DNA from 3 places in the Paeniglutamicibacter antarcticus genome. Region 2 is predicted to be linked to each of the others. Evidence: riboswitches for the same ligand, from Rfam matches in the RefSeq annotation. Region 2 holds a riboswitch; each other region holds the start of a gene.
What was found. A riboswitch is a leader RNA that binds a small molecule or an ion and turns the genes downstream of it on or off. The one in region 2 is predicted to bind thiamine pyrophosphate.

Region 1 (4,305 bases), on a different contig from region 2:
GACCATCACGCCGTATTCGGCGGCGAGGCCGCGTGCCTGGACCACCGCGGTTTCCCAGTCGGTGGCCATTTCAGCACGCGCGAGCACCGCGAGTTCGGGGATGTTGGGGGTGATCACGTCGGTGTGGCAGAAGAGCCGGCGCAGCGCCGCATCGGATTCCGCATCCAGCAACCGGTCCCCGCTGGTGGCAACCATGACGGGGTCAAGGACCACCGCCGGGGCACCGGTGCCCGCGGATCGGATGCCGGCCAGCCATTGGCCCAGTTCGTTGATGACCTCCGCGTTGGCCAGCATGCCGATCTTGATCGCGTCGATGGCGATGTCCTCGCTGACGGCATTGAGCTGTTCGGTGAGGAAACCGGCGGGAGGCACATGCACGGAGCGCACCCCTCGGGTGTTCTGCGCCGTCAGTGCGCTGATGGCAGCCATGCCGTAGCCCCCGGTCGCCGCAATGGACTTCAGGTCTGCCTGGATCCCGGCGCCTCCCGAGGGGTCGGACCCGGCAATGGACAGGATGTTCTTGGTGTTCTGCGTGTTGGTCACGGTGTGGTTCCCTCCCAGAGGGTTAGAAGGTTCTCGGTTGCGGCGCGTGGGTCGCCGGCGGCACAGATGGCGCGCACCACGGCCATCCCCGTCGCTCCACTGGATACGACCCCGGGGATATCGGAGGCGTCCAGGCCCCCGATTGCCACGCAGCCAAGGGCGCTGGATGAGGCGATGCGCGCCAGCCCCTCATATCCCAGGGGTTCGGGGTGGTCCGCCTTGGTCGGAGTGGCATGCACGGCGCCGACGCCCAGGTAGTCGATGGTGCCCGGGGTGCGCTCGTTGACCAGGTTGGCCGCGGTGATCTCCGCCGCGGTGGCGGCGCTGAGCCCGAGCACTGCTTCGGGCCCGATGAGTTCACGGACCAAGGCCACGGGGATGTCGGACTGCCCGATGTGCACCCCCTGTACATCGGCTCCGGCGGCGCGGGCGGCCAAGTATACGTCGACGCGGTCGTTGACCAGCAGTGTCGCGTGTCCTGAGGTATGCCGGGCGCAGGAGATAACCTCCTGGAGGAACTCGGCCGCGGGCATGTCCTTGCAGCGCAGCTGCACAGTCCTGATCCCGCCAACAACGGCTGCCTTGGCGATCTCCGCCAGCGGGCGTCCGGCGCAGGAGGCCGAATCGAGCACCAGGTAGATTCCCGAGCCCGGCATCAGGAAAGCACCGCCGTGGCGGCCAAGTCGGCGGGGGACAGCGCGTGCAGGGCGTCAATGAAGTCCATCGCGAACGATCCCGGGCCGCGGCTTGTCGTTGCCGCGCGTTCGGCGGCCGCGGAGTAAAAGGCGTGCGCTGCAACGGTGGTCAGCAGCGGATCGGACGTGGTGGGCAGGAAGGCGGCGCAAATCGCCCCCAGTGCGCAGCCGCCGCCGGTCACCTTGGTGAGCAGCTCGCTTCCGCCGTGCACGTGTACGGTGCGCCGCCCGTCGGTGATAAGGTCCGCGGGCCCGGAGACAGCGACCACTGCCGCACTGCGCAAGGAGAGGGAGATGGCCGCTTCGGCCGCCGCGTGGACCGAATCGGTGGCCTCCACCCCGCGCCCACCGGCCCCCGTGCCGGCGAGCACCATTATCTCCGAGGGGTTGCCACGGATCACCGTAGGCCTGGCATCACGGAGGCCAAACGCGAACTCCGTGCGCACGGTGAGGGATCCGACGGCCACCGGGTCCAGGACCCACGGTGTTGGAGCGGTTGAGGCGGCGGCAACGGCCGCGGTGATTGCCGCACGCTGCTCGGCACCGGGGTTGCCCAGATTCACCAGGACGGCCGATGCCACCTCGGCGAACCCTCCGGCCTCCCCGGGAACGTCGACCATGGCCGGGGAAGCTCCCGCGGCCAGCAGCACGTTGGCGGTGAAGTTGGTGACCACGGTGTTGGTCAGGCAATGGACCAAGGGGGTCGAGGCGCGCAACGCGCCCAGGGCATCGGCGAGCTCGCCGGGTGAAAAATATGTTGAAGGCGCCATGTGATCCATGAGCAACATCCCTCCGCTAGTACGAACTAGTTCAGGTTCAACGGGTCTTATCTCAGTCGGGCAGCTTGCGCGCCAACACCCCGTGTCACTATGCGTGAGCCTATCCCACGCGGTGCGGACGGGGTCAACTGCGTCGGTGGCCATGACCTTGCCGGGGGGCCGGTGCTGGTGTGGCGCCCTGTTGCCGATGCCGCACGGGCCGTAGGCTCGGAACATGGCAACATCGAAGACCGCACATGACTCAGCAGCGCCACGCTCCTCCAGGGCGCTGAACGAACTGGAGCTTCCCCAGGTGGTGGCCGAATCCCCCGAGAAGATCGGGGAGATCGTCGCTTCGATGCACGACGTGGTGGCGACCCGGCTGGCCCATCCGCGTCGCTTCCGGGCCTCGCAGCTCAAGGCGCTCGAACGCATGCTCGAGGCGCACGAGCAGGACTTCGTCGACGCGCTGGACGATGACCTGGGCAAGGGTTCCGTCGAGGCGAAGATGACGGAGATCGACATGGTCCGCGCAGAAATCGACCACGCGCAGCTCCACCTCTCCGAGTGGATGGAATCCAAGCCGGTCAAGGTCCCGTTGGCGCTACAGCCGGCGGCGGCCAAGATCGAGCCGCAGCCCTTGGGCGTGGTGCTGGTCATCGGGGCCTGGAATTACCCGATGCAGCTTGTCCTGGCCCCGCTTGTCGCTTCGATCGCGGCGGGAAACGTCACGGTGATCAAGCCCTCGGAGCTGGCCCCGGCGACCTCGGCAATGCTGGGCAAGCTCATCCCGCAGTTCATGGACCCCCGTGCCTGCGTCGTTATCCAAGGTGGCGCCTCAACAAGCAAGGTGCTCCTGGAACAACACTTTGACCACATCTTTTATACCGGAGGAGAACGCGTAGGGAAGATCGTTGCACGGGCTGCGGCGGAGCACCTGACCCCGGTGACCCTGGAATTGGGCGGCAAGTCCCCGGCGGTGGTGATGGACGGGTCCTCGATTGCCGTTGCACGCAGACTGGCCTTCGGGAAGTTCATGAATGCGGGGCAGACCTGTGTTGCGCCGGATTATGTCCTGTCGGTAGGGGATGCCGGGCGGAACCTGGAAAAGCAGCTGGCCAAGGCCATCAGCGGGTTCTACGGAAAGAACCCCATGGCAAGCCGCGACTACGGCCGGATCGTGAACGCGGCACACTTCGACCGGCTCGTGTCCTACCTGGGGGATGGCGAGATTGTCATCGGCGGCGGGCATGACCGGGACTCCTTGAAGATCGAACCCACGGTGCTGGCCAACGTGGATCCGGATTCCCCGCTCCTGAGCGAAGAGATCTTCGGTCCGATCCTGCCGATCGTCGCGGTGGACAGCTTCGACGCGGCGGTGCGCTTCATCCATGCGCGTCCCGATCCGCTTGTCGCCTACCTCTTCAGCGAGAACCCGCGCCTGCAGTCCTCCTTCGGCGACCAGGTGAGGGCAGGGGCGATCGTGCACAATGCCCCGAACCTGCACCTTGCCGTCCCGGCACTTCCGTTCGGCGGGGTAGGGGCCTCGGGCATGGGTTCTTACCACGGACGCCATGGATTCGAGCGGCTCTCGCAGATGCGGGCCGTGATGGGCAAGACCACGGTGCTCGACACGCTCAAGGCGGTCTATCCCCCCTACACCTGGGCGAAGAGTAAGCTCATCAAGCGTCTCCTGTAGGTATGTCGTAATCGACATACCTACAGGCCATACACCGTTTCATTTCTAGATCGTGATGTTATCCCAGTACCGCCGCGACGATGGTCTGCGCTTCGGCCTGAACCCGGGCCAAATGCTCGTCGCCCAGGAACGACTCGGCATAGATCTTGTACTTGTCCTCGGTTCCCGAGGGACGAGCGGCGAACCACGCGTTTTCGGTGGTGACCTTCAGGCCCCCGATCTTTGCCCCGTTTCCCGGGGCTTCGGTCAACCTGGCGGTGATCTTCTCGCCGGCCAGCATTTCGGCGCTCACATCCTTGGCGGACAGGTTGGCCAGGCGGGCTTTCTGCGCTCGGTCCGCGGTGGCGTCGAGGCGTGCGTAGGAAGGCGCGCCATGCTCGGCGACAAGCCCGGCGTAGTGCACCGACGGGCTTGAGCCGGTGACGGCGGTGATCTCGCTGGCCAGCAGCGCCAACAGGATCCCGTCCTTGTCGGTGGTCCAGGTGCTTCCATCGCGCCGCAGGAACGATGCGCCGGCCGATTCCTCGCCGCCGAAGGCACCGGTTCCATCAATCAGCCCCGGCACGAACCACTTGAATCCCACGGGCACCTCCACCAGCGTGCGGCCCAG
Region 2 (4,305 bases):
GAAGGGGCAAGCGCATCATGAACATCGTCTTGTGGGTCTGTGGCATCACCCTGTCGATCGCAGGGGCCCTGACCATCATCAGGCTTGCCAAGGGCCCGTCCATCCTTGAACGGGTGATCGCCACCGATGTGCTGCTGCTGATCCTCTCCGCGGCGTTGTGCATCGAGATGACCGTTAACAAACACACCGACAACCTCATCTTCGTGCTGCTGGCCTGCCTTGTCGGGTTCGTCGGGTCGGTGACGGTCTCGCGCTTCGTCACCGATCGGAGAAACGCCTGATGCTCGATACCGTGATTGACGTCGTGGCCGGGACATTCATGGTCGTGGGGTGCCTGATGTCCCTTGCCGCCGGCATCGGGATGCTGCGCTTTCCCGACCTGCTTTCGCGCCTGCACGCGGCTACCAAGCCGCAGGTGCTGGGGCTGTTCCTGCTGTTGGCCGCCCTTGGCCTGGAACTGCGGTCCTGGGTGGTGTTGCCGGTGCTGCTCCTGGCGTGGTTGCTGCAGCTGCTCACCGCGCCGGTGTCGGCGCACATGGTCGGGCGTGCTGGATACCGCACAAGGCACCTCAAGCGCGAGACGCTCATCGTTGATGAGCTTGCAGCCGTCGTCCAGGCAGCGGCGCAGCGCGAGGAACGCGAACACGGGCAGGACGGGGAGCGGGACCGCTCCGATTTCCTGGACTAGTCACAAACGCCTCGGGTAACCAAAGCGGTTGCTTTGGTTACCCGAGGCGTTCTTGGAAAAAGCGGGACCGAGCCCTACTTGCGGAGCTTCGCGACCGCCTTCTGCGTGCCGCGGTCGGCAAGCACCTGGATCAGCGCTGCGACAACGGCCGAAATCACCGCGAAGGCGATGGCTTGGCGCATCGAGGCTTCGGCTTGGGCTTCTTTGTCGCCGTGCTTGGGAGGCTGCTGGCCGGTGAAACCGACCCACGCCTTGTCGACGATCTTTCCACCCACGAAGCCCGCGGCGATGGAGATGACCGGACCGAGTAGTTTCATCAAGCTGTTCATGGGGACTCCCGAATGTTGCGGCAAAGGTACTCGATCCAGCATAGCGTGAGGTAGCATCGAAGAACTGAAACAATCACGACAGGGGAGCGTCGTGCGGTGAAAACCGCACCTAGACGCTGAGAGTGCGCACAGCCGCAGACCCTCGAACCTGCTCCGGCTAGTACCGGCGAAGGAAGTCGAGTTCTCAGGGGTGCAATGCATGACGGGCATTCCCTCCCCTCCTTGAATCCAAGGAGGATCCACACCATGAACATCATCAAACAGCCCCTCGGGCACCAAACGGCAACCACCAGCTGGCGCGTCGTGGACATTGTCATTGCGGCGGTCATCGCCGTGTGCTCGGGGGTGATTTTCTGGGCCTGGAACAGCACCCACCACATCTTCGACGGACTCTTCCTGGCCTTCCCGCCGGCCACGTCCCTGGTCTCCGGGATGTGGCTCTTCCCCGCGGTGCTCGGAGCACTGATCATCCGCAAGCCCGGTGCCGCGATCTTCTGCGAGATGGTCGCCGCCGCGGTGTCGATGCTCATGGGCTCGGAATTCGGCTGGACCGTGCTGGCCGCGGGCCTGGTACAGGGCGCCGGGGCGGAAATCGTCTTCGCAGCGTTCCGCTACCGCAAGTTCAACCTGCCCGTCGCGCTGCTGGCCGGTGCCGGCACCGGGCTCTTCGGCGGCATCAACGACGCCTACATCTTCCGGTACTTCCCCGAATACACCGACAGCATGCTGGTGGTCTATGTCGTGTGCATGAGCATCTCGGGCATCGTTATTGCCGGGCTGCTCTCGTTCCTGGCCACCCGCGCACTGGCAAATACCGGGGCGTTGAGTGCCTTGGGCAGCCGCAAGGCCGCCAGCGAATCCGTCTTCGGTTAAGCAGGGGCGGAAACATATGTCTACAGCATCAATGCTGCACGAGGAGCACGATCCGCTCGCCCGGACCGACGAGCAGGAAGCAACGACCATCGGCGTCGGCGTCAGTGCCCGCGACTGGGGGTGGCGGCACGCGGGACGCGCCGACCCCGCGCTGTGGGGCCTGGACCTGGAAATCCGTGCCGGGGAGAGGGTGCTGCTGGCCGGTCCCTCGGGCGCCGGGAAATCCTCTCTGCTTTACGCCCTGGCCGGTGTCTTGGCCGAGGACGACGAGTCCTATTCATCAGGGGAACTGCTGCTCAACGGAACCCCGGCGGGTCACTGCCGGGGCTTGGTCGGGCTTATGCAACAAGACCCCGAAACCCAGGTTATCCAGGCACGGGTCGGTGACGACGTGGCCTTCGGCGCCGAAAACCTTTCGGTGCCGCCCGAAGAAATCCAGAAACGGATCATCGCGGCACTTCAGTCCGTAGGCCTCGATATCCCGTTGGACCATCCCACCGCGGCTCTCTCGGGGGGACAAAAGCAACGGCTGGCGCTTGCAGGGATCCTGGCCATGGGCCCGGGGTTGGTGCTTCTGGATGAACCGACCGCGAACCTTGACCCCGAAGGCGTCCTGGAGGTCAGGGATGCGGTGATCCGGGCGCTTGATGCCACCGGTGCCACGTTGTTGATCGTCGAGCACCGGCTTGAGGCCTGGTCCCATCACATGGACCGGGTCATCGTGCTTGAACCCGGTGGAGGGGTTGCCCACCAGGGAACACCCGGACAGCTTTTTGCTCCGGGCCCGATCCGTGAGGACCTGATAGCGGCCGGGGTCTGGGTCCCGGGCTACACCCCGGAATTCGAGCCACGGATCGAGTGGGCCCCAGCGGGGTCCGTGCTTCTGGAAGCACGCGAGCTGGAGGTTGCCCGCAAGCGTGGGGGCCGGGTCGCGGCCAACGGGCTGGAGATAGCGGTGCGCGGGGGCGAGGCATGGTGCATCCGCGGCGCCAACGGCGCCGGGAAATCAACCTTCGCCTTGACCCTGGGTGGGCTGCTGCCCAAGGCCGCCGGAACCGTGCTGGCCACCGATGAGCTGGCCTCCGGGCCCGAAGCGGACCCCTACCGGTGGCGCGCCACCGAATTGGTGGCTCGCATTGGTTCGGTGTTCCAGGAACCCGAGCACCAATTCGTCACCAACACGGTGGCCGAGGAACTGGCCTTCGGGCCCACCCACGCGGTCAAGCCCGGAACCAGGGAACCGCTTTTCACCCACGGACAGATCCGGGAGCGGGTCCAGGAGCTGCTGGTTCGGTTGCGGCTGGGCCACTTGGCCGACGCGAACCCCTTCACGCTTTCCGGAGGGGAAAAGCGGCGGCTCTCGGTGGCCACGGTGCTGGCTTCGGGCCCACAGGTGTTGATCCTTGATGAACCGACGTTCGGCCAGGATGCCAATACATGGCGCGAACTGGCATTGTTGCTGCGCGAGGAACTCCAGCGAGGCACCGCCATCATCGCGGTGACCCACGACGCCGATTTCGCCAGCGCTCTGGGCTCGCGCGAATTCACGGTGGAAGCTGCGGCACACAGCGAGAAGGGGCCCGAGAAACGTGCCGGGCTGCTGGAAGAGGACGCCAACGGTGCTGCCAGCTTCCTGGGCTCCGTGAATCCCCTGGCCAAACTGGCCGCGGTGGTTCTGGCAACCCTTCCGTTGATCGCCTCAATGGACTGGCTTAGCAGTGGGTTGGTGGTTCTGGCGACCTTGTTTGCCCTGCCGCTGGCGGGAATGTCGATACCGCGCTTCCTGGCCCGGGGGTGGCCGCTGATGTTGGCAGCGCTCTTCGCCGCCTGGGGAACCACGCTGGTGGGCCGGGACTCCGGTGCGGTGCTGGTGGACCTGGGGATTTTTGATATCACTGAGGGGTCCTTGGCCGCCGGCGCCGCAACGGGCCTTCGGGCCTTCGCGGTGGCGATACCGGCGGTGCTGTTGCTGTTCACCACCGACCCCACCGACCTGGCTAACTCCCTGGCCCAAAAGGCGAAGCTTCCGCACCGCTTTGTCCTGGGTGCCTTGGCGGGAATGCGCCTGCTGGGCCTGTTGATAGAGGAATGGACGACACTGGGCATGGCCCGGCGTGCCAGGGGCGTGGGCAGCCGGGGTTCCGCGCCAGCTCGCTTGCGGGCAAACCTTGGGCAGGTCTTTGCCTTGTTGGTCCAGGCCATCCGGCGTGGGTCGCGACTTGCGGTGACCATGGAGGCCAAAGGCTTCGGGACCACCGAACGGACCTGGCTGCGCAAGTCCGTCTTCGGGATCAAGGATGCCGCGGTCGTGGCCACCGGGTTGCTTCTGGGGCTGGGCGCGTCATGGGCGGCCATCGCGTGTGGCACCTGGAACCTGGTCTGGGGCTAAGCCCCGGGCCTAGGCGGGGTTCGACC
Region 3 (4,305 bases), on a different contig from region 2:
ACTCCCCCGCCGCCATCGCCCATTCGGTGCGCAACGGGGTGAGGTCCATCGAACACGGAAACCTGCTCGATGAGCCCACCGCCGCCCTGATGGTTCAACACGGTGCGTTCCTGGTTCCCACCCTTGCCGCCTATGCGGCCATGGAGAGGCGCGGTGACGAGGTCGGGTTGCCCGAGGTCTCCAAGGCCAAGAACCTTCAGGTCCTCACCGCCGGGCGCGAGGCGATCAAGATCGCACTGGCCGCCGGCATCCCCGTGGGCTTCGGCTCTGACTTGATGGGCGACCTGGCAGACGAGCAGCTCAACGGGCTGGCCCTGCAGATCGAGGCCGCCGGTGTGCTTGCCACCCTGCGTTCGGCCACGAGCGTCAATGCCGCCCTATTGCAGGATCCCTCGCTGGGCCATCTCTCTCCCGGAGCCGTCGGGGATGCACTGCTCCTGGACGGGAACCCGTTCGAGGACCCGTCTGTGCTTTACGACGAATCCCGCCCGCGCACCGTCATCCAAGCCGGCCGCCGGATCCCGGCCGGCACCCCAAAGGAGCAGCATTGAGCACCGATTACATTGCGGCGGGAAAGTTCTTCCGCGACCACACCCTCTCGGTCCCCCTGGACTGGGCAAATCCCGGGGATTCGCCGCGCATCAGCATCTTCGTGCGCGAGGTCTCCCTGGCCAAAAACAAAAACCGCGAACTCCCGTTGCTGCTTTTCCTCCAGGGTGGGCCCGGCGGCAAGGGACCGCGCCCGGTGGGCAGCGCTGGCTGGCTGGACGCGGCCCTTGAGCGATACACGGTGGTGCTGCTTGACCAACGTGGGACCGGACGTTCCACGCCCGTCACCGCAGCCACCATGGAACGGTTCGACACCGCTCATCAGGGTGCCGAGTACCTATTGCACTTCCGCGCCGACTCGATCATCCACGATGCCGAGCACGTACGCCACGAAATCTACGCGTCCTCCCGCTGGGCCACCCTAGGCCAAAGCTACGGCGGGTTCCTGACGCTGAGCTACCTCTCAATGGCCCCGGAGGCCCTGACCGCCTGCCATATCACCGGCGGGTTGCCGTCCCTGGAACCAAGTGCCGCAGGCGTGTACGCACGCACCTACCCGCGCACCGCAGCCAAGACCGCCCAATTCTACGAGCTCTACCCACACCATGTGGACACGGCGGCGCGGATTGCCGACCTGCTCGAGACCACCGAGGTCCGCCTTCCCGACGGGGACCGGCTTTCCGTGCGCCGGTTCCAGTGTCTGGGCATCGACTTCGGGATGAAACCTGGCTTCGAACGCCTGAACGCGCTGCTCGACGAAGCACTGACCGGGCACGGGCTCAGCGATGTGTTCCTGGCCGAGGTGCAGGCCCGGACGGCATTTGCCTCGAACCCGCTGTTCGCCGTGATGCAGGAGAGCATCTATGGCCACGGGTCCAACGGTGCCACGGGCTGGGCCGCCCAAGCCGAAATCGAACGGCACCCCGAGTTCGATTCCTCCGCCCGCCCGCTGATGTTCACCGGCGAGATGATGTACCCCTGGATGTTCGCCGAAACCCGGCTGTTGCGCCCCTTCAAGGGCGCGGTCGATCTGCTGGCTGAAAAGACCGACTGGTCAAGCCTCTACGACAGCGAAAAGCTCGCGGCGAACACCGTCCCGGTGGCCGCCATCGTCTACCACGACGACATGTACGTCGATGCGGGCCTCTCCCTGGCCGCGGCATCGAAGGTCGGCAACCTCCATGCCTGGGTCACCAACGAGTTTGAACACGACGGACTGGGTTCGGGCACCGTTTTGCCGCGGCTCTTTGCCATGATCGACGAGCTGGGCGGTCCGCTGCAGGATTGACCGCTCGCATCACCCTACTGTTCATGTGACCTGCACTGGAAGCCTTTCATTCGGCTTTGCAACGGGGCCGGTGCTATGTTGGGCGCAGGACACGACACGGGGTGCCGCTTGGCGGCTGAGAGTTAGACCCGTTGAACCTGATCTCGATAATCCGAGCGAAGGGATGCCGGTCCGGCATGAATTGCGGCAAGGCAATTTGCCACAGCTTTTCGTGCTTCGACGGCACCCTTGCGCACTACCGAAAGGTGTTGGCAAGATGCTTATCAAAGACCAGATCGTATTGATCACCGGGGCCGGCCGCGGACTGGGCGCCGACGTTGCCCGTTCATTCGCCCGCGAGGGCGCCCGCCTGGTACTGAATTACCGAAACAGCGAGGCCGCGGCACAGGAACTGGCCAGCGAGTTCGGTGCGGAACGAGCCATTGCCTTGCAGGCGGACGTCACCGATGCGGGCCAGGTCTCTGAGTTGGTCCGGGCGGGCGTCAAGCACTTTGGCGCCCCGATCACCACTGTCATCAACAACGCACTGCCCGACTTTTCCTTCAACGGCGACGCACGCTCCAAGGCCGAGGTCATTGCCTACGCGGAATTCGGCACCCAGTTCTCGGGCATCGTGGGCGGGGCGTTGAACACCATCCAGGCGACACTGCCGGGAATGAAGGAAGCCGGTTTCGGCGCAATCGTCAATGTCGGCACTAACCTCTTCCAGAACCCCGTGGTTCCCTACCACGACTACACCGCCGCCAAGGCCGCGCTGCTTGCCTTGACCCGTACCTTCGCCGCCGATCTGGGACCGGAGAACATCCGCGTCAACATGGTTTCCGGCGGCCTGCTGCGCACCACCGATGCCTCGTCCGCGACCCCGGAGGAGGTCTTCGACCTGATCGCCAGCGGCACACCGCTGCGCAAGGTCACCACGCCGGCCGAATTCGCCGACGCTGCCCTGTTCTTCGCCTCCCCCTGGTCCCGGGCGGTGACCGGCCAGAACCTGGTTGTCGACGGCGGACTGGTGATGAACTAGGAAACGGAAAACCCTCATGGCTACGACACCCCAAATGCATCTCAACGCCTTCATCTACGGCGCCGGCCACCACACCATGGGCTGGCGGCACCCCGATTCCAGCGCGGATAGGGTCAGCGACATCGCCTACTACGAGGAACTTGCCCGGCTTGCCGAGCACGGTTGCCTCGACGCCGTGTTCTTCGCCGATGGGCAAAGCCTCAACCGCGAATACTCGGCAGGCATCCCCTGGCTCTTGGAACCGGTAACCGCATTGAGCGCCATGGCCCGGGCCACCACCCGCGTCGGGCTGGTCACCACCATCTCGGCCAGCTTCTACACCCCCTTCCATGCTGCTAGGCTACTGGCCTCGCTGGATCACATCAGCGGCGGCCGCGCGGGCATCAACGTGGTGACTTCCATGTTCGATACCGAGGCCCGAAATCATGGGATGGACGCACTTCCCGCCCATGCACAACGCTACGAGCGGGCCGAGGAGTTCGTTGACGCGGTCCAAGGGCTGTGGGATTCATGGTCGGACACGGCCCTGGTTGTTGATCGGGAAGCCGGCCAATACCTTGATCCCTCCCAGATCCGCCCGATCAACCACCGCGGCAAGCACTTCTCCGTGGACGGCCCCCTGACCGTCCCCCGGTGCCCGCAGGGCCGGCCGGTGCTCTTCCAGGCCGGGTCCTCCGAGGCGGGGCGTTCCTTTGCCGCCCGGTACGCCGAGGCGATCTATTCGGTGTCCTGGGACCTGGAATCTGCATTGGAATACGCTGCGGACCTTCGCGGGCGGCTGGAATCCGCGGGCCGGGACGGCAGTTCTGTTCCCATCCTTCCGGGGCTGGTCACCTACGTCGGCGCCACGGCCGAGGAAGCCCACGGGAAGAAGCGCGAGCTGGACGCCTACCTGGATATCGAGGCCGCCATAACCCAGCTGAACACGTTCACGGGCCAGGACTACTTTGCGGATCCGCTGGATGCACCGGTGGCCCCGTTGCCCCCGGCCGAGGGGTTCTCCGGCCCCCAAGGCCGTTATCTCACCGTGCGGCGGATCATTGAGACTAAGAGTCCCACGCTTCGGGAGTTGTTGGGTTTCCTGGCCGCAGGCGGCGGGCACGCAACCATGATCGGCAGCGCTGTCGAGGTCGCCGACGAGATCGAGGAATGGTTCCTCACCGGCGCTTGTGACGGTTTCAACCTCATGTGCCCCAGCTTCCCGGCGGGATTGGACGATTTCGTGGAACTCGTGGTGCCGATTCTTCAGGAACGGGGTTTGTTCCGTACCTCGTATCAGGGAAGCACGCTGCGCGAGACAATGGGCTTGGCCAAGCCGACACGCACGGAACCGGCACAGGTTCGGCGGTAGTTTCCGCTGCTGCCTTGGGTGGGAGCCGCTCGGGCTGCCACCCACCGGAGACTACGATGGAAGCCATGAGACTCACACGATCCACCCTTGGGGCAT

Region 1: it holds a riboswitch for thiamine pyrophosphate, as region 2 does, so the genes downstream of both, thiM (hydroxyethylthiazole kinase) here and ABEA12_RS13740 (ECF transporter S component) in region 2, are expected to answer to the same signal.
Region 3: it holds a riboswitch for thiamine pyrophosphate, as region 2 does, so the genes downstream of both, ABEA12_RS06245 (3-oxoacyl-ACP reductase) here and ABEA12_RS13740 (ECF transporter S component) in region 2, are expected to answer to the same signal.

What each region holds. Positions count from the first base shown of each region.
Region 1 covers NZ_BAABLK010000031.1:1,114-5,418, forward strand. Annotated here, with positions in the region: gene thiD (bifunctional hydroxymethylpyrimidine kinase/phosphomethylpyrimidine kinase) at 1-543, opposite strand, end outside; gene thiE (thiamine phosphate synthase) at 540-1,199, opposite strand; gene thiM (hydroxyethylthiazole kinase) at 1,199-2,017, opposite strand; TPP riboswitch at 2,009-2,110, opposite strand; gene ABEA12_RS10630 (aldehyde dehydrogenase family protein) at 2,232-3,695, shown strand; gene pgm (phosphoglucomutase (alpha-D-glucose-1,6-bisphosphate-dependent)) at 3,754-4,305, opposite strand, start outside.
Region 2 covers NZ_BAABLK010000036.1:25,736-30,040, reverse strand. Annotated here, with positions in the region: gene ABEA12_RS13760 (Na+/H+ antiporter subunit E) at 1-21, shown strand, start outside; gene ABEA12_RS13755 (MrpF/PhaF family protein) at 18-281, shown strand; gene mnhG (monovalent cation/H(+) antiporter subunit G) at 281-688, shown strand; gene ABEA12_RS13745 (DUF4235 domain-containing protein) at 763-1,017, opposite strand; TPP riboswitch at 1,088-1,209, shown strand; gene ABEA12_RS13740 (ECF transporter S component) at 1,264-1,890, shown strand; gene ABEA12_RS13735 (ATP-binding cassette domain-containing protein) at 1,907-4,279, shown strand.
Region 3 covers NZ_BAABLK010000022.1:261,276-265,580, reverse strand. Annotated here, with positions in the region: gene ABEA12_RS06255 (metal-dependent hydrolase family protein) at 1-551, shown strand, start outside; gene ABEA12_RS06250 (alpha/beta fold hydrolase) at 548-1,837, shown strand; TPP riboswitch at 1,925-2,018, shown strand; gene ABEA12_RS06245 (3-oxoacyl-ACP reductase) at 2,094-2,858, shown strand; gene ABEA12_RS06240 (LLM class flavin-dependent oxidoreductase) at 2,875-4,209, shown strand; gene ABEA12_RS06235 (hypothetical protein) at 4,275-4,305, shown strand, end outside.